DNA from 2 places in the Peribacillus sp. NPDC097295 genome. Region 1 is predicted to be linked to the other one. Evidence: riboswitches for the same ligand, from Rfam matches in the RefSeq annotation. Region 1 holds a riboswitch; the other holds the start of a gene.
What was found. A riboswitch is a leader RNA that binds a small molecule or an ion and turns the genes downstream of it on or off. The one in region 1 is predicted to bind cyclic di-AMP.
Positions count from the first base shown of each region.

Region 1 (11,755 bases):
GGGACAAGTGTTACGCAAACAAGTAAAAAAACGAGTGTCAAACTCACAAGTAGTGTGCTAAGGGCAATCTCATTAGGCGTTTTTTGCCGTTTAGCCCCTTCCACCAAGTTAATCATTCGATCCAGAAATGACTCCCCGGGATCACTGCTCACTCTAATTTTTATATAATCACTGATCACTTTAGTTCCGCCTGTAACCGAACTAAAGTCCCCGCCTGGTTCTTTTATGACATTTGCGGATTCACCAGTGATGGCTGATTCATCAACAGCAGCCACTCCTTCAATGACATCACCGTCACTAGGAATTAAATCGTTGGCTTCTACTAAAACTGTGTCACCTTTACGCAGCTCTGTGGCATCGACAATCTTTATCGATCCATCTTTTTGAATTACCTTTGCTTTCGTATCTTGCTTTGTCTTTTTTAAACTATCTGCTTGTGCTTTTCCCCGACCTTCAGCCAACGCTTCAGCGAAATTGGCAAAAAGGATCGTCAGGAACAAAATAACCGTCACCGCACTGGTATATCCCCTATCCGGTATCCCCCCAAATAAATGAGGAAATATGGTGAGAAAAAGAGTCAAGACAAACCCAATTTCCACGACAAACATAACAGGATTTCGGGCCATGGTTCTGGGATTTAATTTTTTGAAAGCATCTTTCATCGCTTCAAAAATCATATCATTATTATTTACTTTTCCATTATGCTTCGTATTCATCGGTAATACTCCTTTTCATCATTTATCTAAATGTTAACCATTCTGCGATAGGGCCCAGGGCAAGAACTGGGAAGAAAGTCAAAGCTCCAATAATTAAAACTGTACTTAACAGAATGACAAGAAATGTACTATTATCTGTTTTAAATGTCCCCATCGTTTCTGGGACACGTTTTTTGGCAAGTAATGATCCACCAACGGCAATCATGGCAATCATGGAGAAATAACGGCCAAATAACATGACTAACCCAGTGGAAATATTCCAAAAAGGTGTATTATCTCCTAATCCTTCAAACCCGGATCCGTTATTCGCGGCAGATGAAGTAAACTCGTAGATAATTTGTGAAATCCCATGAAAACCTGGATTAGAAATGGCCTCTGTCCCCATTTGTGTTGTTAATGCAAGAGCAGAAGGCACCAAGATGATTATTGGATGCAAAAGAATTGCCATGGCTATTAATTTCATTTCCATTCCTTCAATTTTCTTACCTAAAAACTCAGGTGTACGTCCGACCATGAGCCCCGCAATGAATACAGCCAGAATTGAATACATGAGAATATTTACCGTACCTACACCATCACCGCCAAATACGCAATTCAACATCATCATGCCAAATGGCGCAATGCTCCCGAGCGGCGTCAGCGTATCATGCATATTATTAACTGTTCCCGTGGTCGCTGCTGTCGTAACCGTTGTAAAGAGCGCACTCTGAGCAATGCCAAAACGTACCTCTTTACCTTCCATGCTGCCACTTTCTTGCGATAGGCCTAACGCTTCCAATTGGGGATTTCCATTTTGTTCACTAAAGTAATTCACACAAAGGAAGGCAAGTAACATAAGTCCCATCGCTGAAAAAAGGATCCAACCCTGTTTTCTACTTTTGGCCATATATCCAAATGTCAATGGGAGGGCAGCAGGAATGAGGATCATCGATAAAATTTCTAAAACATTCGTAAAGGCATTAGGGTTCTCAAATGGATGCGCCGAATTGGCACCAAAGAATCCACCACCGTTAGTCCCTATATGTTTGATAGACTCCAATGCGGCGACAGGTCCCCTTGCTATATTTTGAGTCGCTCCTTCTAAAGTAGTAACAACGGCTGTAGGATCAAGGGTTTGTGGTACTCCTTGCGAAACAAGAATCAAACTGACCAAAACAGAGAGTGGCAAAAGCACCCGAATGATGGATCGAATTAAATCCACGTAGAAGTTTCCTAAACTCCTCTGGCCGGTCAAGCCCCTAAAAAAAGCGATGCATAGGGCAAGACCAGTAGCAGGTGTCGTGAACATCAAGAAGATGATGACAACCATTTGTGATAAGTACGATAGACCGGATTCTCCACTATAATGCTGTAAATTGGTATTCGTAAGAAAACTTGCTGCCGTATTGAAGGCCAGTAAAGAATCCATGTTAGCGATCTCGCTTGGATTCCCTGGCAATAGTCCCTGAAAACGTAAGATCACATATGAGATAATAAACATGACTAAGTTACTCAAGAGCAATGCCTGTGCATATTGCTTCCAATTCATATCATTTGTCTTGATTCCAGATAGTTTATAAACGCCTCTTTCTACCCACCCAAACACCCGATCATGCCTTGTAGTTTCAAGGGAAAATACCGTTGTTAAGTATTTAGCCATTGGTATTGCTAGTAAAATTACAAAAAGCAACACCACACTGATTTGTAAAAAATCCATTTACATTTCCTCCGTTAACGTTCTATTAATATTTTTCCGGGTATAGTAAAGCATGAATTAAATACACGGTTACCGCCCCTGCAATAAGAAACAACATATACTACTCTCCTTTTTTCGTTATAACTTTGTTACAAAAATGAATAAATCCACTGAAAAGAAAAAAGGGTGCCGACATAAGTAAAATCGTTACAAATTCCATTCAAAAACCCCACCTTACCTTTGTTTTGAAGAAACCTTCGATCCACCTCCTTCACTAACAAGTAGGACAGTCTAACTAGTTAAAAGCCAGTTAAAGCTAGATGTGCCTGGTTTACTACAGATTACACAATCAGCACCCATTCTTTTGTACTCCTTGGAATATCCGTAGCAACTCGTGACAATAAATAAATGGATTGATTCGTACACCGAAAACAGTGCAAGTAGTTTTATCCCATCAAATAGAGAATTAGGAAATAGGTAGATAAAGTGATTTGGTTCTAATTGCTTAAACGGTAATTTCAAAAAAATGTTCTTAGAATTTCCTAACTCATAATCAAAGATTTGTAGATTACGTGTATCCGTATGACTTTCATTGATGCTATCCTTTACTGATTCAAATAATTTCCCCTTGCCGACCACAAAAACTGCACTCACTTTCTTTCACCCCAATTTTCAATATCCAACTCCCCGCCGTGCTCATCCGTGCAGTGCCACCAATTAAAAACATAAAAAATAGACCAATGTATACTCTTTCTCCTAAAGTTCGCCATTGTATATCCATCAAAGTTTCGGGATTGAAAAAATTCACGCCAAAACAAGAAAGACATGCAAAAACAAACATAATCAGTGGAGAAAAAATACTCATTGGTCTACTTATCGCCCAGCAAGCTTTAAAGCTCTCTTTGCGATCTGTCTTCCAAGAAACCTTTTCATAAATATAGGCATAATAAAAAGACCTACTAAAATGACAGGTTGCTATTTTGCTATACATACAACAAAAAAGCCTCCTGAATTAAGGTGGTCTTATGACCTCCTTCGCTTTAGCCGACGAAGTTAGCTGACGGGTAGGATGGCGAAAGAGTATCACATCCCTTCTGCAAAATGCAGAATTAACCCCATAAATAGTGGGTCCTCCGTTCTCAATCACTTGAGATTTGGCCGATATCAAATTGTTATTGATGAGCATATTCTACGCTCATTACCAAACGTTTGTAAACCTAAAAAAAACTTCATATAACCAGAAATAACGTCGTTTTTAACCATTTAAATCCATTTTATTAATCAAAAGCATCATTTCCTCTATTTTTCTATTTTTTTCTAACATTACCATATAAACTCATAATTCCATTGACAAAAACTTGAATTCGGCTTTATGATAAGTCCCATATATAACCCATGGAGAAGTCGGAGGCATTATGCTAAATCAAAAAAAGAAAATTGAAGCCGAAATTAGTGCAGCATTCATTAAGTTCCAGCGTGATTTAATCGGCAGAGGTCCACAAGAAGTCAAAACCTACATAATTAATGACATGATCATCACACGTTTCAAGGGAGTTTTGACTATCGAAGAAAAACATCTTGTCAGTCAGGATTCTGGAAAGAAGCTTGTAAAGAAAATGCGCTCTCTTCTACGTGAAATGTACAGTGAGCAATATGAAAAAATAGTCGAAGAACTAACAAGCTGTAAGGTGCTTTCTTCCCATAGTGATATTAGTACCAAAACAGGTGAAAGAATCGAAGTTTTTATTGTTGATAAAGATTTGGAAAAACACTTAGAAAGTTCCAAATAACATGTTTACAAAACAATAAACCTAAAAAAGGCAGAAACGTTGACGAACAACATTTCTGACCTTTTTGAAAAAAAGACTTACCGATCAATACCAAAAATCAAAGCTTCACCCGTTGGAGACGAAGGGCATTAAGTACAACAGATACAGAACTAAAGGCCATCGCAGCACCTGCAAGCCACGGTGCAAGAAAACCAAAAGCCGCTATCGGTATCCCAACCACATTATAAGCAAAAGCCCAAAATAGATTTTGCCTGATGTTCCGCATCGTTTTTCTGCTCATGAGGATGGCATCCGCAATGCTATTTAAATCACCCCGTATAAGCGTTATATCCGAGGCTTCCATGGCGACATCCGTTCCCGTCCCGATAGCCATTCCGATATCAGCGAGAGCGAGTGCCGGTGCATCATTGATTCCGTCCCCGACCATTGCGACCTTTCTTCCGGACGCCTGGAGTTTTTTCACTTCTTCCGCTTTCCCTTCTGGCAACACCTCCGCAATCACTTGATCAATCCCGACTTGGTTTCCTATCGCTTTAGCCGTCCTTTGATTATCCCCCGTTATCATGATGACCTGAATGTCCATCGCTTTTAACCGATTTATGGCTCTTTGAGATGTTAATTTAATCGTATCAGCCACTGCTATAAGACCTGCATATTCTCCATCAATACTAGCAAGCATCGATGTTTTCCCTTGCCCTTCAAGGTCTTCCATCAAAGCTAACGCTTTAGTAACATCCACTTGGTTTTGTTTCATCAATTTACGGGTTCCCACCAATAACACCTTTTGGTCCACGACCGCTTTCACACCAAAACCTGGTATAGCCTCAAACTCCTGAACATCCCCAAGTGGAATTTCCTTTTCTTGTATGCCTTTCACAATGGACTCCGCAAGAGGATGTTCAGATTGCTTTTCTGCAGCTCCGATCAGAGACAAAAACTGTTTTTCATTCATTCCATTATCAATGATGACATCCGTCAATACGGGTGTCCCGTTTGTGACGGTCCCCGTTTTATCTAAAATAACCGTATCGATGTGGTGAGTCGTTTCCAGGTGCTCGCCACCCTTGAATAAAATTCCGAACTCTGCTGCGCGTCCAGAACCAGCCATGATTGAAGTTGGTGTAGCCAAACCTAAGGCACACGGACAAGCAATGACCAATACTGCAATCATCGTTTCAAAAGCTGGCGTAAATTCACCCGGATTCACCCAGATTATCCTTACGAGGAAAGTTAAAATTGCTAGGCCAACAACAATCGGTACGAATACGCCGGAAATTTTGTCTGCCAGCCTTTGGATCGGCGCTTTCGAGCCTTGAGCAGCTTCCACCACCTTAATGATTTGCGAAAGAGCCGTATCTTTTCCGATCTTGACAGCTTTCATTTTTAAGAAACCATTTTTATTCAATGTGGAACCGATCACCGTGTCCCCGATACTTTTATCAACTGGAATGCTTTCTCCTGTTAACATGGATTCATCGACAGCGGAATTGCCTTCGATTACTTCTCCATCCACCGGAATTTTTTCACCGGGTTTAACCAGGACCATGTCTCCCACGATGACTTCTTCAAGAGATATCGTTTGTTCGACTCCATTCCTTAGCACCAATGCCGTTTTGGCCTGAAGCCCCATCAGCTTTTTAATGGCTTCCGAAGAACGCCCTTTGGCCCTGGCTTCAAAAAGCTTGCCTAGGAGGATGAGTGTGATCAGTATCGAACTTGTTTCGAAGTATAACTGTGCCGTATGATGATGTGCACCAATAGAAAGGGTTGCTTGGTATACACTGTAAAAATACGCAGCAGATGTCCCCATTGCGACCAAAACATCCATATTCGCACTTTTATTCTTCAGTGCCTTATATGCACCTACATAAAATTGTCCACCGATTATGAATTGTACGGGTGTAGCGAAAGCCATTTGCACCCAGGGATTCATCAAGAAATCTGGCATATATATGAACGAAGTGAAGCTAAAATGCCCGACCATCGTCCATAACAATGGCAATGATAGAATGAGCGAAATAATGAATTTCCTCTTTTGCTTTTTTATTTCTTTCTGGCGATAATCCACCGCTTCCTGCTCATTCTCCTTGATTAACGCCCCATATCCAAGCTTCTCGACTCGCTGGATGATTTCCCGAGTAGAAGTCTGAGAAGGGTTAAATTCAATGGTCGCATTTTCAAGCGCAAGATTCACAGTAGCCGCGGAAACGCCTTCCATCTTATTAAGTCCTTTTTCTATTCTATTGCTACAGGCCGCACATGTCATACCGGTGATGGTGATTTCTTTTTTCTCCTTGACCACGTCATATCCCAAGTCTTGTATTTTGCTCTCCAAATCCTGGACTCTTACCTTTTCAGCGTCATATTTAATTGTTGATTTTTCAAGGGCTAGATTGACGGTAGCTTCCTCAACGCCATCCATTTTGTTTAACCCTTTTTCAATCCGGTTCGCACAGGCCGCACACGTCATTCCAGACACTTGCATGCTGGTTTCCTTTATACTCATATCCTCCCCTTCTTTCCTATACCACCATGGGGTATAATAATTCACAAAAAAGAAGTGCTCGATAAAAGCACCCTTACAATTTATTCGACATCGTATCCTTGATCATCGATTGTTTCTTTAATTTCTTCAAGAGTAACCTTTTCCTTTTCAAAAGCAACTTCTACTTTTCCAGATTCAAGAAAGACTTTTACGTTTTCTACGCCAGTAAGCTTACCTACATTACTTTCCACTGCATTCACACAATGTCCACAAGACATACCGCTTACGTTTAATGTTACTTTTTCCATTCCATTCACTTCTCCTTTATTTTTTCATTAATTTTTGTATCGTGATCAGCACTTCATCTATGACTTCAGTATCTCCATCGTTCAACCTATTCACGACACAATTTCTCATATGACCTTCCAATAAGATCTTGGCCACACTATTCATGGCGCTTTGAGTCGCGGCAATTTGGGTGATAACATCATCACAATACGTATCTTTTTCTATAAGACCTTTAATACCACGGATTTGACCTTCAATCCGATTTAACCTGGTCGTTAAGTTCTTTTTTACTGCATCTGAGTGATGACTCTTCCGGTCCTGGGAAGGATTGATACAGCATTCATCTTCAATGAAAAGGTCCTTTTCTTCTATTTCTTTATCCATCCTCATCCCTCCTCAACAACAAGATACCATACCCCACTACCCTATGTAAAGAATTTCAACTTCTTATGAATCTGTACTATTTTACTCTTTACTTACTTAGGAATTCTATTCAATATAGATACATAAACTCATTGCCAATAAAATATGGTAGTAGTCATTTGCGGGAGGTTTAGAAAGTCACATCCAGTTAGAAAAATGACTTTAACCGCTATTGAATTAACCCACTTGAGTTGAAATGGGGAACTTATTTCTCAAATCTTACTAGTGTTTTTTCAGGTATTTCAATTTGGTCAATATCAAAATTAGTGATTTTCAGGGTTATCGTATTTTCTCGCTTATCCGCTTCTTCCCCACCCATCAACTATACAGTTCAAAAAAATCACCTTCTTCAAGGTAGCTGTCCATAATTTCACATAGTGCAATCAGCTTTTCTTTCGATTCAGCACTATTTTTTTGTTCACATATTCCGTAATCTCAATCACCAAATTGCTTGATACTTCATAAACATAGGATGTAGGAAATTGATGGACCTTTACATTTAGTCGGTCATACTTATCTGAGAAACAATTGCCAATTATAATTAATTTATCTCAATCCTCATCACTAAGTGGTATCTCTACATTACACCCGATATAACTTGCTAAACTCATTTTCACTCTCTCCTTTTCACTTCTGACTATTTTCACTAGCCCATTCTTTTAGTTGAAAGGCATCCTAAAAAATCATATCACCCAAAAAAATACCCCTTTAACAACACTTACGAAAATTGCCTTTTAAAAAAGGTTTGGAATTAAACTGCAAACCCTTGTAAAAGTCTCCTGTTAAAAAAGTAAGGAGCTGTCTCATAAGACCTTATTAAACAAAATAACGCAAAAGTGAAGAGGCAGAAATGTAGTTAAATCAACATTTCTGCCTCTTCACTTTTAATCAATTCGGGCTAAATTACCCCTTTCGGGACAGCCCCATTAGCATCTTTTATCTATTGTTCTTTAGTTAAAACCGTTTTAGCGATATCTTTATCTAAGCCTTCAAAATCATGATAAGCAATTGTCTCATATAACTCGCTACGAGTTTGCATATCTGACAAGGATTCCTTTTGTGTGCCCTGATTCTTGATTTGTTCAAACACTCGCTCATAGGCTTTTGCCGCTACACGAAGAGAAGATACAGGATAAATCACCATCTGGTAACCCATGTCATAAAATTCTTCTGCTGTATAATATGGCGTTTTCCCAAATTCGGTCATATTGGCCAACAATGGCACATCAATTCGTTGGGCAAAGTGTCGGAACTCTTCTTCTGATTGCAGTGCTTCCGGAAATATGGCGTCCGCTCCAGCTTCGACATAGGCATGCACTCTTTCAATGGCAGCTTCGACTCCTTCTACTGCCCGTGCATCCGTCCGCGCCACGATAATGAGTGAAGGTGCAACCTGTTTAATTGCCTTGATTTTTTGCTGCATCTCTTCTGTAGATACAAGCTTTTTACCATTTAAATGACCACATTTCTTCGGGAGGTCTTGGTCTTCTATTTGGACGGCTGCTATTCCTACTTCTTGCATTTCTCTAGCCGTACGGGCCACATTCAGCACCCCACCAAATCCTGTATCGATATCCACTAGTATCGGCAAATCTGTAGCACGGACAATATCTCTTGCACGTTCCGCCACTTCTCCAGAAGATACAATACCTAAATCGGGTAAACCTCGGCTCGCTGTATAAGCGGCCCCAGATAAATATAGGGCATGGAAGCCTGATTCCTTAGCTATGAGCCCTGCCATTGCATCATGCGTACCTGGAATTTGTAAAATGCCTGATGCTTGTATTAATTGCAAGAAACGTTCTGCCAGTTCTTCCTGTGATGATTGTTTATTTACTATCCAAGCCACTGATAAGCCCCCCTTAGATTAAAAATAAATTCACAAATTCGTTTACTTTTAAATTGGATAATACCTTTTGGTTTAAACATGCTTCTTGAATTTTCTTTTGTTGTTTTTGTGAATAATGGGTACTAATGTTATCAGTGAATTTCTTAATAACCTTTGGAAACGCTTCTTCTCTTCTAAAACGATGACCAAGAGGATATTCACATTCCACAAGTTCCGAAACCGTTCCATCTCGATAATGGATTTGTACAGCATTAGCGATTGAGCGCTTGTTCGGATCAAGGTAATCCGTAGTATATTGTTTATTTTCCACTACCACCATTTTATCCCTCAGCTGATCAATTCTTATATCTCTGGCCGCTTCGTCTTCGTAATGGTCTGCCGTAATATTTCCATAAATTAAACCAACAGCAGTGATATATTGAATACAATGATCACGGTCCGCAGGATTGTTTAATGGTCCTGTTTTATCGATGATACGAATAGCTGATTCATGTGTTGTGATGGTGATCTTTTCTATTTCATTCAAACGGTTTTTAACTTCATCGTGCAATTCCACTGCACACTCGGCAGCTGTTTGCGCATGAAATTCAGCTGGGAAGGATACCTTGAATAACACATTCTCCATTACATACGAATCTAATGAACGAGCAAGCTTCAGTTCTTGTTTATTGAACAAAACATCTTGAAAGCCCCATCCTGGTGCTGAAAGAGCTGTCGGATATCCCATTTCTCCTTTAACAGCCATTAAGGCTAAATGAACACCCCGGCTTGTTGCATCCCCAGCAGCCCATGATTTACGAGACCCTGTATTTGGTGCATGACGATATGTACGGAGACTGGAGTTATCAATCCATGCATTGGATATGGCATGAATAATCTCTTCTCTAGTACCTCCAAGAGCTTTTGTAACAACAGCCGTCGTCGCTACTTTTACGAATAAAACATGATCAAGCCCCACTCGATTCAAACTATTTTCTAATGCTAATACACCCTGAATTTCATGTGCTTTAATCATCATTTCAAGAACATCCTGCACAGTTAGTGCTTGTCTTCCCTCCGCAATATTCACTTGGCTTAAATAATCCGCTGTTGCAAGAATACCTCCTAAATTATCAGATGGATGTCCCCATTCGGCAGCTAACCACGTATCGTTATAGTCCAACCATCGAATCATACAGCCAATATTAAATGCTCCTTTGACTGGATCCAGTACATATGAAGTACCTGGAACACGTGTGCCATTTGGTACTACTGTCCCTGGGACGACCGGTCCTAATAATTTGGTGCATTCTGGATATTGAAGCGCTAAAATTCCGCAGCCAATTGTATCAAGTAACACATAACGGGCAGTCTCGTACGCCTCTGTACTAGTAATCTCTTTATCTAACACATAATCTGCAATTGTCTCTAATAATACATCCGTCTGATTAATTCCATTCACCTTTAACATTTTTTCATTCCCTTTCTATACAAAGTCATTTATTATTAGAAATGGTCGTTGGTCAGAACGACCATTCGGCGAGCTGATAACTTACATTTTTTTAATTGGTTAAAATAGTGTGGTTACGACGCTCGCCTATATAATTTACACGCGGCCTAAAAAGTCGGTTGTTTGCATGTTGTTCAACCACATGAGCGCATAATCCTACTGTTCTAGCACTAAAGAAAATCGGTGTATAGATTTCAATTGGTAGACCTAGCATGTAATAGACAGGTGCCGCATAATAATCTAAATTCGGGTAAAGACCTTTCTCTCTTACCATGACATCTTCACCAGCTTCGCACATTCTATAAAGGAGATCATCTCCTTTATTGTCGCAAAGTTGTTTTAACGCTTTTTTCATGATAAGCGCTCTTGGATCCATCTTCTTCATATAGACACGATGACCAAAGCCCATTATCTTTTCTTTATTTGCTAATTTCTTTCCAAGCAACTGTTCGAACTTTTCAACTGTTCCAGCTTCTAAAAGCATGTACATGACCGCTTCATTTGCTCCACCATGTAAATTGCCTTTCAACGAAGCAACAGCTCCTGTTAACGCACCATACAAATCGGATTGTGTAGAAGCAATTACCCGAGCTGTAAACGTAGAATTTGGCATTTCATGTTCGCTATACAATAATAAAGATTGGTCGAAAACCTTTTCTTCCAGTTCTGTTGGCACTTTACCAGTAATCATGTAATAGAAATTTGCACTGTATGATAAAAGTTTATTTGGAAGAACAACCTCTTGCTTATTCAACACTCTATAACTATTTGCCACAATATTGGGAACTTTCGCCAATAGTTTGTAAGCGCGTTCTTTATTGGCCGTAGTTGAACGATCATCAAGCTGCTGTTCATAGCCGGCTAATGCGGAAATCCCTGTTCTTAACGCGTCCATAGGATGTGTTTTCTCTGGTAATAGTTTAAAAATCTTTAAAATATCAGTCGGTATTTCATATTCTTCCTTCAATTTATTCTCTAGGTACGCTTTTTCCTCTGAGGTTGGAAGATTATCATTTAGTAACAGATTCACAATATCTAAA
Region 1 is NZ_JBIWCW010000006.1:49,895-61,649, forward strand. It holds gene kdpB (potassium-transporting ATPase subunit KdpB) at 1-716, opposite strand, end outside; gene kdpA (potassium-transporting ATPase subunit KdpA) at 739-2,412, opposite strand; gene ACIQXN_RS12380 (potassium-transporting ATPase subunit F) at 2,438-2,509, opposite strand; gene ACIQXN_RS12385 (hypothetical protein) at 3,005-3,382, opposite strand; cyclic di-AMP (ydaO/yuaA leader) riboswitch at 3,419-3,561, opposite strand; gene ACIQXN_RS12390 (Na-translocating system protein MpsC family protein) at 3,807-4,181, shown strand; gene ACIQXN_RS12395 (heavy metal translocating P-type ATPase) at 4,279-6,687, opposite strand; gene copZ (copper chaperone CopZ) at 6,768-6,974, opposite strand; gene ACIQXN_RS12405 (metal-sensitive transcriptional regulator) at 6,991-7,338, opposite strand; partial or broken gene ACIQXN_RS12410 (hypothetical protein) at 7,583-7,919, opposite strand; gene prpB (methylisocitrate lyase) at 8,318-9,226, opposite strand; gene prpD (2-methylcitrate dehydratase) at 9,240-10,676, opposite strand; gene mmgD (citrate synthase) at 10,768-11,755, opposite strand, start outside.

Region 2 (11,755 bases), on a different contig from region 1:
GTTCCCAAATCACCAATTTCACATTAAAGAATAAAACATCAGAGCTATCCTTTATCTTGAATATTTCAAATTCCTGCATGATCTCGTTTACAGTCTGGGGTAATGTCTTCATGTTTAACTTTCTAACCTGAATATTTTTTATTGTCATTTTGAATCTGCTCCAAAATTTTTGAAAGATAGGGATGAATATAATCTTCCTGGTGTTCTAATCGGTAAAATTGGCTCCAGACTGAACCTATTCTTGCCTTTACTTCTATTGGTAGCTCTTCTTCCCCACATCTATCGATTTGCAATAGCCACAATTTGATAAACAGCCTCTCCTCCGGGCTATTGGATACTTCTCCCAAATCTATGCGAATAATCTTTTCATTTGCCTGTTCTAATAGGACTTGAATCATTTCATCGTTTGATATAAACGTTCTTCCTTCAAATTTCAGGTACCCTTTCTTCATAGGTCACCTCTTTAGTTTAGTATCCTAGATCTTGAATTTCTTTGATAATTCGATATTCAAGAAACTCAACTGCTCAGCCATTTCAGTTATTTGGGAGGATGCCACTGTAAGTTCCTCAAACGTTTCCCTGAACTCCCCTATCTCTCTACCCAAATGACTAATCATCCCATCGCTTTCTTTAACGCTTTTTACCGAATCATCCAGAATATCAACGATTTCTTTATTTACACTCCTAAAGAACCTCGTTTCATTCACAATACTTTGAAAACTCTCATCAAATTTCACCACTGTCTCCTGAACCGATGCAACCTGCTGTTGAATGGCATCTAGGGAAACCTCGGTTTTACGAGCTAGGTTCCTAACTTCCTGGGCGACTATAGAGAAACCTTTTCCATGTTCTCCTGCTCGTGCTGCTTCAATCCCTGCATTTAGGGATAGGATATTCGTTTGATTAGAAATGGATCGTATCGTTTGTACCACTTGCCCGATATGTAAAGAGTTTGCATTTAACTCATCTGTCAGCCCCTTAACCTTTTCGATTAAATCCACGACATCATCGACTTTCTTCAAAGCCTTTGCGACATTGCTTTTTCCTGTTTCAACATGGGTAATCATTGCTTTCGATCCCACATTTATCTCATCAATGGCTGAGAGCATATTTTGCACTTGAATATCCCGATCAGCTAGCGATACTGCAGTCTGTTTAGCACTTGACGCTAAAATGGATGAAGAATCATTCAAACGATATTGAACCTCCTCGATCTCATTTAGCTTCATCATAGAGGATGTATAAGACTCTATATATGTCTGAATCGCAATTTGCATGTCGAATGAACAGAGTTTTTGAAATGAGTAATAATAAGTCTGAGCTTCCTCCGAGCTATTACACTCACGAGTCAACATCTGCAGTACCTCATGCTGAATAATGCTAAAAGCACCAATATACCACTCAGGGAAAAGGCCAATTCGGTTATGGACGCTACCAATAACCTTCCGTCGAACGACGTATTTCTCTCCAATGTCTCCTGAAACCATATCCAAAATGTATTTCTCTAATGTCTGTTTTAGCCGTTGTATGGTGGAATGTTCCTGAATGATCATGGTTAGGTTGGGAATCTCTTGTATATGTCCATAAAAAGCATCCACTATCTTTCCTACATTCTTTTCCATAATAGGCTTTAGCCTCATGAGAGTTGTAATATCCTCTTCTTCCAAACTCAGAAACATAAGTTGAAGGGCATTCTTTCCTTTTTCTATTTCCGAGAATATAGGAGCACGAGTCGAAGTAGATCCTGGTTTAATGAGGACTGAAGACTGCTTATCTGGGTTTTTCAAAGATTCCTTACTTTGTACACTAAATAAAGATCTGAATGGACACCCACCCAACTGTATTCCCCCTTCCCTCAACATAAGACTTTTTACCCATATCCAATAACAGTATAACCCAATTAAAAGAGAGTAATATCAACAATATTATGAATTAATATACAAAAAAAGATTAAAATGTGTCTTTATGTAGTATTATAGTCCTATTAAGATGAAAAAATATATCAGGGGGTTACATGAATATATATATGTTGGATATCCCAGAATGCAGAGACTTTTGTCTTGTATTGCAGGCCATAGGTAAGGAAGTCATTTTTTTAAAAGACCCGGTAGGACAACAACATTTGTTTCAAGATTCATCAGACTTATTGCAATCGTTATTTATCCTACCTTTATATCTTTCAAAAGATTCCTCCCAACAAACCGCTTTGTTTGCCTTAGCTGAGTCTTATGAAATTCCCATCCTATTCATTTACAAACGATCAAAAAAGTTAAATGACCCTCAACTATTACCAAAAAAAACGATTTATGAGTCTATAGCCATTCCAGCAAGTCCAGTGGAGGTTAAGCTGAAACTTAAAGCCTTACAGAATATTAGCATGCAGTTGTACTCCGCCAGGATGAAGGAACGAGAATTAGAAAGTATCAGCCTTAAGGTGAAACAAAATTTGCGTGTCGCTCAAAACTTTCAGCAATTAGTTCTTCCGAAATCCATACAAAAGAAAGATATTGAGATACATGGGCTTTTTCAACCCTCTAGTGAACTTTCCGGGGATTTATTTTACTGGTTGGAGGTCGATGACGGAAAGTATGGATTCATAATCATCGATGTATGTGGAAAAGGAATTCATGCTGCGCTAATCAGTATGTCCATCCGCTCGTTAATGCCCGGGCTTATCAAGCGTGTAAAAGATCCAGCCTTCATTACGAAAGAACTGAACAAGCATATGGGGCATTTATTTCAAGAGTATCAAAAGGAAACCACGAATGTTGCTTATTTTACAGCTTTCATTGCTTATGTTGATACGAATACCAGACTTATTGAATATGTAAACAACGGGCATCCTCCCGCAATGATGTATTCCCCTTGCAATAACGAATTGCATAGTTTAAGTAAAGGCTCTATGCCTATAGGCCTTGTACCAGAAATGTCCATAGAAAAAGGGTTTATCCACTATGAGGCTGGAAGCCGTTTCATTATTTATACCGATGGCCTTTCTGAGTCACCAAGTAACCAAACCGTTCATAGATTTGAGAATATCGAACAGGAATTCATAGATAATGTCCATTTGGATACATCTGACCTTCTCCAGGAATTATTACTATCGAGGATGAAGCATTCAGAAATCAATGATGATATTTGCATCATTGCAGGTACGTTATTTTGAGTCCTTCAAATGAAAAGAGCCGACTTTATAACAAAATCGGCTCTTCCTTTGGTGATATTCATTTTTGTAAATCTTTAACGACTTCTTCTAATTTCATACCTCTTGAAGCTTTGACGAGGATTAAATCGTTAGCCTCTGTTGATGCTTTAAGTGTTTCTATTAAAAGCTGTTTATCTTGGAAAGAACGAACATTATCCGCTGCAAATGTTTTACTTGCACCTTTTGCAATATAATCGGCAAGCGGACCATATGTATAGACCTTATCAATATGATCAACCGCTATCAGTTCACCTATTTTCAAGTGGAAATCTTTTTCGCTTGCTCCTAATTCCAGCATATCTCCTAGCACAAGGATTTTATTCCTGAAACCTGATAATCCCTCAATCAACTCAATGGCTGCTTTTACGGATGTGGGGCTGGCATTGTAAGCATCATTAATGATTTTCTGCCCATTTGCTCCTTCGACCATCTCCATCCTCATATTAGTGAGGCGAATGGCTTCTAAGCCCTTATGGATAGCTTCGTTGTCTATTTGCAATTCTTTTGCGGCAAGGATAGCGGCCAAAGCATTGAGCACGTTATGCTGTCCCAATACCGGAATATGATAGTCACCTTGATTCACTCCACCAAGTGTGAAAGAAGTACTGTCCGCACCCTGTGTAATCGTCAATGGAAACAAATCATTACGCTCCGTACGGCCGAAGGATATAACGCGTAAATGGGTGAATTCCTTTTGAATCCGGCTTTCCAACAATGGTTCGTCACCGTGGTAGATAAGCGTTCCTCCCTGTGCTAATCCCTCTACAATTTCTAGCTTGGCATTGGCGATTTCTTCTCGTGAACCTAAATCCAACAAATGCGATTCGCCTATATTTGTAATGATGGCTACATCGGGTTTTGCCAACTTGGATAAAAATTCGATTTCCCCACGGCTACTCATGCCCATTTCCAAGACGGCAGCTTCCGTTTCCTCCCCCATCGAAAGAATCGTAAGTGGTAATCCAAGATGATTATTGAAGTTCCCATTCGTCTTATGGACTTTATAGGTAGTGGCCAGCAGGGCAGCCGTCATATCTTTCGTAGTGGTTTTACCATTGCTTCCCGTTACTCCAATGACTTTTATTTTCAATTGCTCCCGATAGGCACGTGCTAATTCCTGTAAGGCCTTTTCAGTATTTTCCACAAGAATGATCGGTAAGTCAGTAGGAGGATTCGGAATATCCTTTTGCCAAAAGGACGCGGCTGCTCCTTGTGCAAGGGCATTCCTGACATATTGATGGCCATCCACTTGCTCACCCTTTAACGGAACGAATAAGCACCCTTTTGTAACCGCCCTTGAATCGATGGTGACACCATGAATTTCAATGAGCTCTGATGCCTTACTATCATTTAATCCATTTACCATCTCAGACACTTGTTTCAACGTTCTCTTTATCAATTTCGTTCCTCCTTCTTTCATCGAACCGTTCTTCTATTGTCTTTATAACAAAACTAAGCAGCAATCGGCATGAAGAACCGATTCCTGCTTGCTAGAGTGAGCTTTTCATACAAATGAAGTATGGACCCACCTTACTTTACTACTTAAACTGTATATTTAATTTGTTGTTTTTCTTCATGGCGCTCTAAAGCAAGCTTTACAAGTTCTTCGATTAATTGTGGATATTCAAGTCCCGTATGCTTCCATAATAGCGGGAACATGCTGAATGGCGTAAAGCCAGGCATCGTGTTCACTTCATTGATATAGACTTTTCCGTCTTTCGTCAAAAAGAAATCGGCACGAACAAGTCCTGAACAGTCCAGTGACTTGAAGGCCGTTATGGCCATTTGAGATAAAGCCTTATATTCACTTTCCTCTATTTCGGCTGGTATAGCCATCGCTGAATTTCCATCGACATACTTAGCTGAATAATCGTAGAAGTCAAAGTCCGTCTTCGGAATGATTTCTCCCGCCACAGAACAAGAGGGGTTATCATTGCCGATAACGCCAAACTCCACTTCGCGGGCAATGACTCCTTCTTCAATAATGATCTTTCGGTCGAATTGGAATGCTTCTGCCACTGCCTTCTTCAATTCATCCGGTGTATTACATTTGCTGACCCCTACGCTTGACCCTAGATTAGCCGGCTTTACAAAACATGGGTAGCCACATTCTTCCTCCACCTTTTTTATGGAGAGTTCCATGTTATTTTCCCATTCGGAGCGGATGAACCATGTATATTTAACTTGCGGAAGTCCCGCTTGCGCAAAAATGTTTTTCATGATGACCTTATCCATCCCAGCAGATGAAGCAAGTACCCCATTTCCCACATAAGGAAGATTCAACAACTCAAGCATTCCTTGAACCGTTCCATCTTCACCATTCGGACCATGAAGAAGAGGGAAAATGACATCATACCCCGTGGATCCACTTTCTTCATCCGTTAAATGAGCTTGCAAAGACAAAGGCGATGTCAGTTTGTCAGATGATAAAATCAAATCCTCCACAGATTTTGCCGGTCCTGTTAACTTTGGTCCATTTACCCAAGACCCTTCTTTTGTTATGTAAATCGGATATATATCAAACTTTGCTAAATCGAGAGCTTTAATGACTGCTAAAGCTGTCTGCAAAGAAACATCATGTTCTGCAGATTTTCCACCATAAAGCAAACCAAGTTTAGTTTTCATGAGTTATTACCCTCCAATATTCTTTTAACCATATTCCATTGTATCATTTTACACTAAAGCGGGAAAAGTGAAACTTCCAACCTCCCTGGTTACAATTATATAAGTTATGCGTCTGACTACAAGTCCTACGACCATGAATCCTAGTGAACGAAAGAGGAGTTATTTATAAAGCGTCGTATTTATTACGCTCTCCCAAACCTTTTCTTTACGTTGAAAAGTAATGAAGGCATCTGGCCCTTGCACTTTCCTTCCTATAAAGTCATCATGCATCTCATCCATGTTCAAATAATCTCCCACAATCCAAGCTGGGATTTCTATTTTTGCCCTTGTAAACTTGACATGTCTAAAAGAAAAAACGAGACCTTCCGCCAAAATAGGAGCAAGAGAAGAAATAATATCTAAAGGAATTGTCGGTAATTCTTTTTTCTTCCTAATGCCTAACCACGTTCTTTCCGCCTTCAATGATTCTAGTTTTGAAGGTATCAAGTTCCCCAGCATCTTATAGTACGTCGAGATCGAACGAAAGTAAATTTTATTAAACCACCCATCGTCCTGGGCTAGGTAAACAAATTGGTTATTCATTTTACGAAAGAAAGGGGGATCTAAATGATTTTTGGTATGCGCTACATATAAGAGTTCTGCTAATTCCCTTCCTTCCAATTCTTCTAGACTATCCGCTTCTTCAAAGTCAATCCAACAGAAATCCCCATATGCTCGGACATCCTCTTTCAACAGCTTAGTGATATTATCGGATGAAACACTCTCCAGCAAGACATTCAAGTTGTAGTCCCCACCATCATATTGATGTTTCAATAATAAGATGGAATTCAAGCCATGAGGCAGGGAACAAGTAAATTCCCGAAAACTAAGGCCGTTAAAGAGGACAAATCGTTCGGAAGCCTGCATATGCATATATAAGATATCATTATCTTCATTTTTCATGATCACATTCCCTCCGACCCTTTCATCATTAGTTATATTTTATCAAACTTTTCATTATTCACGAAGGTTATATAAAATAGAATTATAAATACCACTATAGAAAACAACCTTCTTCTGAACCGCTCATAAATATTGACCATTTGAACTTCAATGGCCTTTTTCAAATAAAAAACTCCAGAGTGTTAACACCCTGGAGTTTTGACCATATTATGAAGCTTGTCCGAGCTTATCATTTTCTGCTGGAGGGTTAAATTGACCTTCCCACTTAGAAATGACAATTGCCGCAAGAGAGTTACCGATAACGTTAACCACAGTACGTCCCATATCAAGAATACGGTCAATACCTGCAATGAATGCCAGTCCTTCAATTGGGATACCAACAGTTCCTAATGTTGCTAAAAGCACAACGAATGATACGCCAGGTACACCGGCAATCCCTTTAGAGGTAATCATCAATACTAACATTAACGTAATTTGCTCATAAGCGCTTAGGTCTATCCCATACATTTGAGCAATGAAGATGGCTGCTAAAGCTTGATATAATGTAGAACCATCAAGGTTAAAAGAATAACCAGTCGGAATAACAAAGGATGTAATATGTTTAGGACATCCTGCTTTCTCCATCTTCTCCATGATTCTTGGAAGAACCGCTTCAGAACTCGCTGTAGAGAATGCTAAGATTAATTCTTCTTTTAAAATTCCGATTAACTTAAAGATACTGAAGCCGACAAATTTTGCAATGAGACCAAGAATGACAATGACGAAGAAAATCATCGTTCCGTAAACAGAAAGGGCTAATTTCCCCAATGGAATCAATGATGATAATCCAAATTTAGAAATGGTCACACCGATAAGTGCAAACACCCCAATTGGAGCAAACTTCATAACCATATTCGTTAAGTTGAACATACCTTCCGCAGCTCCTTGGAAGAAACGGAAGACTGGTACACCCTTTTCACCAATAGCTGCAATGCTTAGTCCAAACAATACTGAGAAGAAGATGATGGCAAGCATATCGCCTTCTACCATAGCTTTGATTGGATTAGATGGTACAATATGAACGATTGTGTCTATAAATGATTCGTGTTGCTTAGACTCTGCTGTATCAACATACGTAGAAATATCAGTTTGTTCTAGATTACCCATGTCGACGCCTGCACCAGGCTGAATAATGTTAGCGGACATTAATCCTACACCGATCGCCACTAATGTTACTACTATAAAGTAGGATAGTGACTTCGCACCTAATTTCCCTACTGATTTTAAATCACCCACGCCTGCAACTGCAACGATTAGGCTAGAAACGATAATCGGAACGACGATCATTTTTATCATTCGTAAGAAGATATCGCCTAATGGTTGTAGATAGCCTTGGGCTGTCTCACTTCCATAAAATATAGCACCTACGATAATCCCTAGAATTAAGCCAATAAAAATTTGAGTCGCTAAACTCAGTTTGATTTTCTTCATTTAATTTCCTCACCTTCCATATAGTCTTTGATGTAAAAACATTTGTCTCGGTAAGGGAAACAAGATACTAATAAAAAGAGAAAAATTTTTCTGTATATTGAAAAACTTCTATCCTTACGCTTAAAAAAAAGACACACTACGTGTCATTTTCCCTATTCGCGGTTATTCACACATGTTCCCTCGAAGACGCTTACGGGGTTAGCTGTCGGGTTAGGAATCGGAAACACAATGGCCCTTTCATCTCTGAATTCACCCCTAGCGGATGAAATCCGCAAAAATGGTTCCCCCGTTCTTTTTTATAAGATTAAGCGAACTAACTTATATTAAAATATTATACTAAAAATATAAATCTGTAAATATATTTTCATATCCAAGCCTTGAAATGCATCGATAAATTCTGAATATTAAGAGCTAATTTAGTTTACACTTATTGTTTAAATAGGTAATTAGTTTAAGGTTTAAAAAAGGTTAATAACCAATTTTGGATTAATATAAATTATTTTTCCAAAATTCCTAGTAAAATGTATCTAATTTTCTCCCGGGTAGATAATTTCTTATAAGTTCCAGGATTCATTTTTTCAAAACTAAGTGGTGTAATGAAGCGAGAATGGTTTTTCACTACCTTTTTTGGGTCTAACAGAATGACATCCCCCACTGTTGGCCCTTTAAGGATTTCCTGTTTCCCTTTTGCATGAGCACCTTTTGTAAGGTATTGACGATCCACATGTCCTTTGTTGGTTAATGCATAAACATGTGGCTGCTTCGCATCATGCACCGCTTTCGTGGGTACGACCGGCACTCCCGCCTTCACATTCGTTATCACCGTAAGATCGACCTTTGAACCGGCTAATAACGGTTCGGACTCTTTGGGATCTGCCACGATCTTCGCCTGGAATGGGTATCTATTCTCTTCCTTAAGAGTAGGTTCGTCTTTTGGATAAGAATGAATACGGCTTATCGTTCCAGCCAATTTCTTATTCAAGTCAGGAGCACTTGCCTTTAACTCCATTCCCACCATTGCCTTCTTTAACTGTTCTTCAGTAAAGGTTCCTTCGATAGCCATTTCTGCAGAAGCGATTGAAATAATCGGGTTCGACAAATTTTTATTGATGTTTTTCACGGTACCGTCCGCTTCACTTGTCGTCTCGACGGCATTCGTTTGCACCTCGATTGAACTTAATTGAGCTTCCAGCATGACCACTTTTTCCTCCAGGTTACTTTTTTCAAGTTCCTGCTTGTACTTCTCTTGCTCAATATTACTTTTAATTAAATCCGAGGAAGACGTGGTGATGTCGATATTCAAATTCTTTTCAACCGTTTCATCAATAACCGTTTTATTCGAATCAAGGGTCAGACTGCTTTGATAAGTATTTAATTTTTTTATGTACTCGTCAATCCCAGTAATTTCTCCTTGAGCCGCTGCTTTTTCCGCTTCCAAATTATCCTTTAATGCGTCAAGTTTAGTTGTAGTGTATTCAAATAACGAGGTTCCAGCAGTTACCTCGTCCCCTTCGTGAACCAAGAACTTCTGAAAATCATTGTTCTTTGAATCAAAATAGACATCAAACTCTTCTGCCGGTTTTAAGATACCCTTCGTTTGAAAAGTTTCGGTTATGGTGTCTTTTTTAATCTTTACCCAATTTTCCGTAAAAACAGTCCGTTCAACCTTACTGTCTTTTTTTTCAATCAAATAAATATTACCCGATATGAAGGCCACTGAAACAATTGATAGGGCTGTTACTTTCCACTTTTTCATTTTCCTCACCGCCTTATACGAATACGCCAACTTGTAAGTATGCTAAGAATGCTTTAACAAACCATAAGGCGATATAAAATAAAATAATCATTGAAAGGACAAAGGCCTTATTTCGTTCCGTATATATTTTCAAATAATAATATTGCAGAGAAATGATTATAATTTGAAAAATGGTGACTTCACTAAAAAAATGAATAAGGTAATCGCTTCGAATAAAGTACTGACTGATGACGCCCAAGGAAAAAGGATTCGCATCATGCCCAATATCCAACAGCACAAAAAGGGGAATTAACAAAATCTTCTCCAGCATATGCAAACTAAACAAAATCATTTGAACAATGACAGTTTTTATGTATGGGATATCGGCTACAACCCAATAGAATAAAGAAGATAAAAAGACATAAATAGTTGGGTAAAAAATACCCGCAATCATATTACCTATTATGACAAGCAATTTTCCCGCTTCAAATTCTCCTGCATCCATCTTCGTAATATTTTTAGAAAATGATTCTGAACCAATTCCAAAATATCCGCCTACTGCAAAAACTAGGACACTAAGAAAATATAATAATAGTAGTTTCCAGCCAATCCGCGTGACCGCTTCCGCATTCTGCAATTGGTAACGGCTCCTTTGCGGTTCAAAAATGCCTTTTAACAATCGCACCTGGTATATCATGTATGTTCCTCCTGCAAAAAATGAAATATCACTTAACATTTTATCTTATTTTGGAAACAAATGCAGAAATAAGGAAGAATATATATAAAAAATATATTCATTATAAATACCAATGAAATTAGCCCCTTAAGTTTGGAGACAAAAAAGCAAGATGCTGTTTCAATACTTCAATCTCAGTGGGGGTCTGTTTATAGATTTCCCCATCCATATCGACATCAAGCGGTATATCCGTTTGCAATTTCAATTTACTTACCTGGATATATATTACACCTGAATCAGACCTTATATTTTCAGACCATGATTGCTTCATGGCTAATATCTCCCTGAAAACACTTAGGCTAGACTCCTTCACGATGACGATGTCAAATAGCCCATCGTCTGGATTAACCATCGGAAAAGGCAGGGAGTTCGTACCGATAGAACTGCCATTTAAGACCAGAATCATTATAGCTTTTCCCTCGACACATTTATCCTCACATTCGATTCTAAAGGAAAAAGGTTCTTTATCCCCTATCGTTCTAATTGCACTTAAAAAATACCCGATTTTCCCGAATTTACTTTTTTCTTGTTCATCTATATTGTTTGACGTGTCAGAGATCAGACCAATTCCCCAAAAATTCAAAAAGTAATCGTCATCGGCCTTCCCAACATCTATCATACGAACATTTCCATGTACTAAAGCTTCTGCTGCACGGCGGATATTTTGAGGTATTTCTAATATTCTGGAGAAATCATTACAAGTCCCCCCAGGCAACACTCCCAGCAACGGTCGATGTTCAAGTGGAGAAAGACCATTCACACATTCATGTACCGTCCCATCTCCTCCTAATACGAAGACCACATCCATGTCGTTCCCGTGATCTAAACAAAATTGGCGCGCATCACCCTTTTCCTTAGTCTGAAGAATAAGAAATTCATCTAATTGAGGCGTTAGGATAGGAAGGCAATCCTCCAGTGCTTTTTCCACTTTACTATTTCCTGCACATTCGTTATAAATCAGCATTCCTTTTTTCCATCTCATATTCTATTCCCCTCCATTTATTGAACAGGTACTCTTCACCTTACTTTTTCCTTTTTCATC
Region 2 is NZ_JBIWCW010000025.1:19,256-31,010, forward strand. It holds gene ACIQXN_RS20835 (ATP-binding protein) at 1-148, opposite strand, end outside; gene ACIQXN_RS20840 (hypothetical protein) at 123-452, opposite strand; gene ACIQXN_RS20845 (protoglobin domain-containing protein) at 477-1,838, opposite strand; gene ACIQXN_RS20850 (PP2C family protein-serine/threonine phosphatase) at 2,015-3,166, shown strand; gene ACIQXN_RS20855 (UDP-N-acetylmuramoyl-tripeptide--D-alanyl-D-alanine ligase) at 3,225-4,604, opposite strand; gene ACIQXN_RS20860 (D-alanine--D-alanine ligase) at 4,748-5,830, opposite strand; gene ACIQXN_RS20865 (hypothetical protein) at 5,990-6,772, opposite strand; gene ACIQXN_RS20870 (cation:dicarboxylate symporter family transporter) at 6,980-8,242, opposite strand; cyclic di-AMP (ydaO/yuaA leader) riboswitch at 8,415-8,563, opposite strand; gene ACIQXN_RS20875 (efflux RND transporter periplasmic adaptor subunit) at 8,739-9,998, opposite strand; gene ACIQXN_RS20880 (hypothetical protein) at 10,012-10,674, opposite strand; gene ACIQXN_RS20885 (YegS/Rv2252/BmrU family lipid kinase) at 10,793-11,695, opposite strand.
Region 2: another riboswitch for cyclic di-AMP. It lies ahead of ACIQXN_RS20870 (cation:dicarboxylate symporter family transporter); the one in region 1 lies ahead of ACIQXN_RS12385 (hypothetical protein).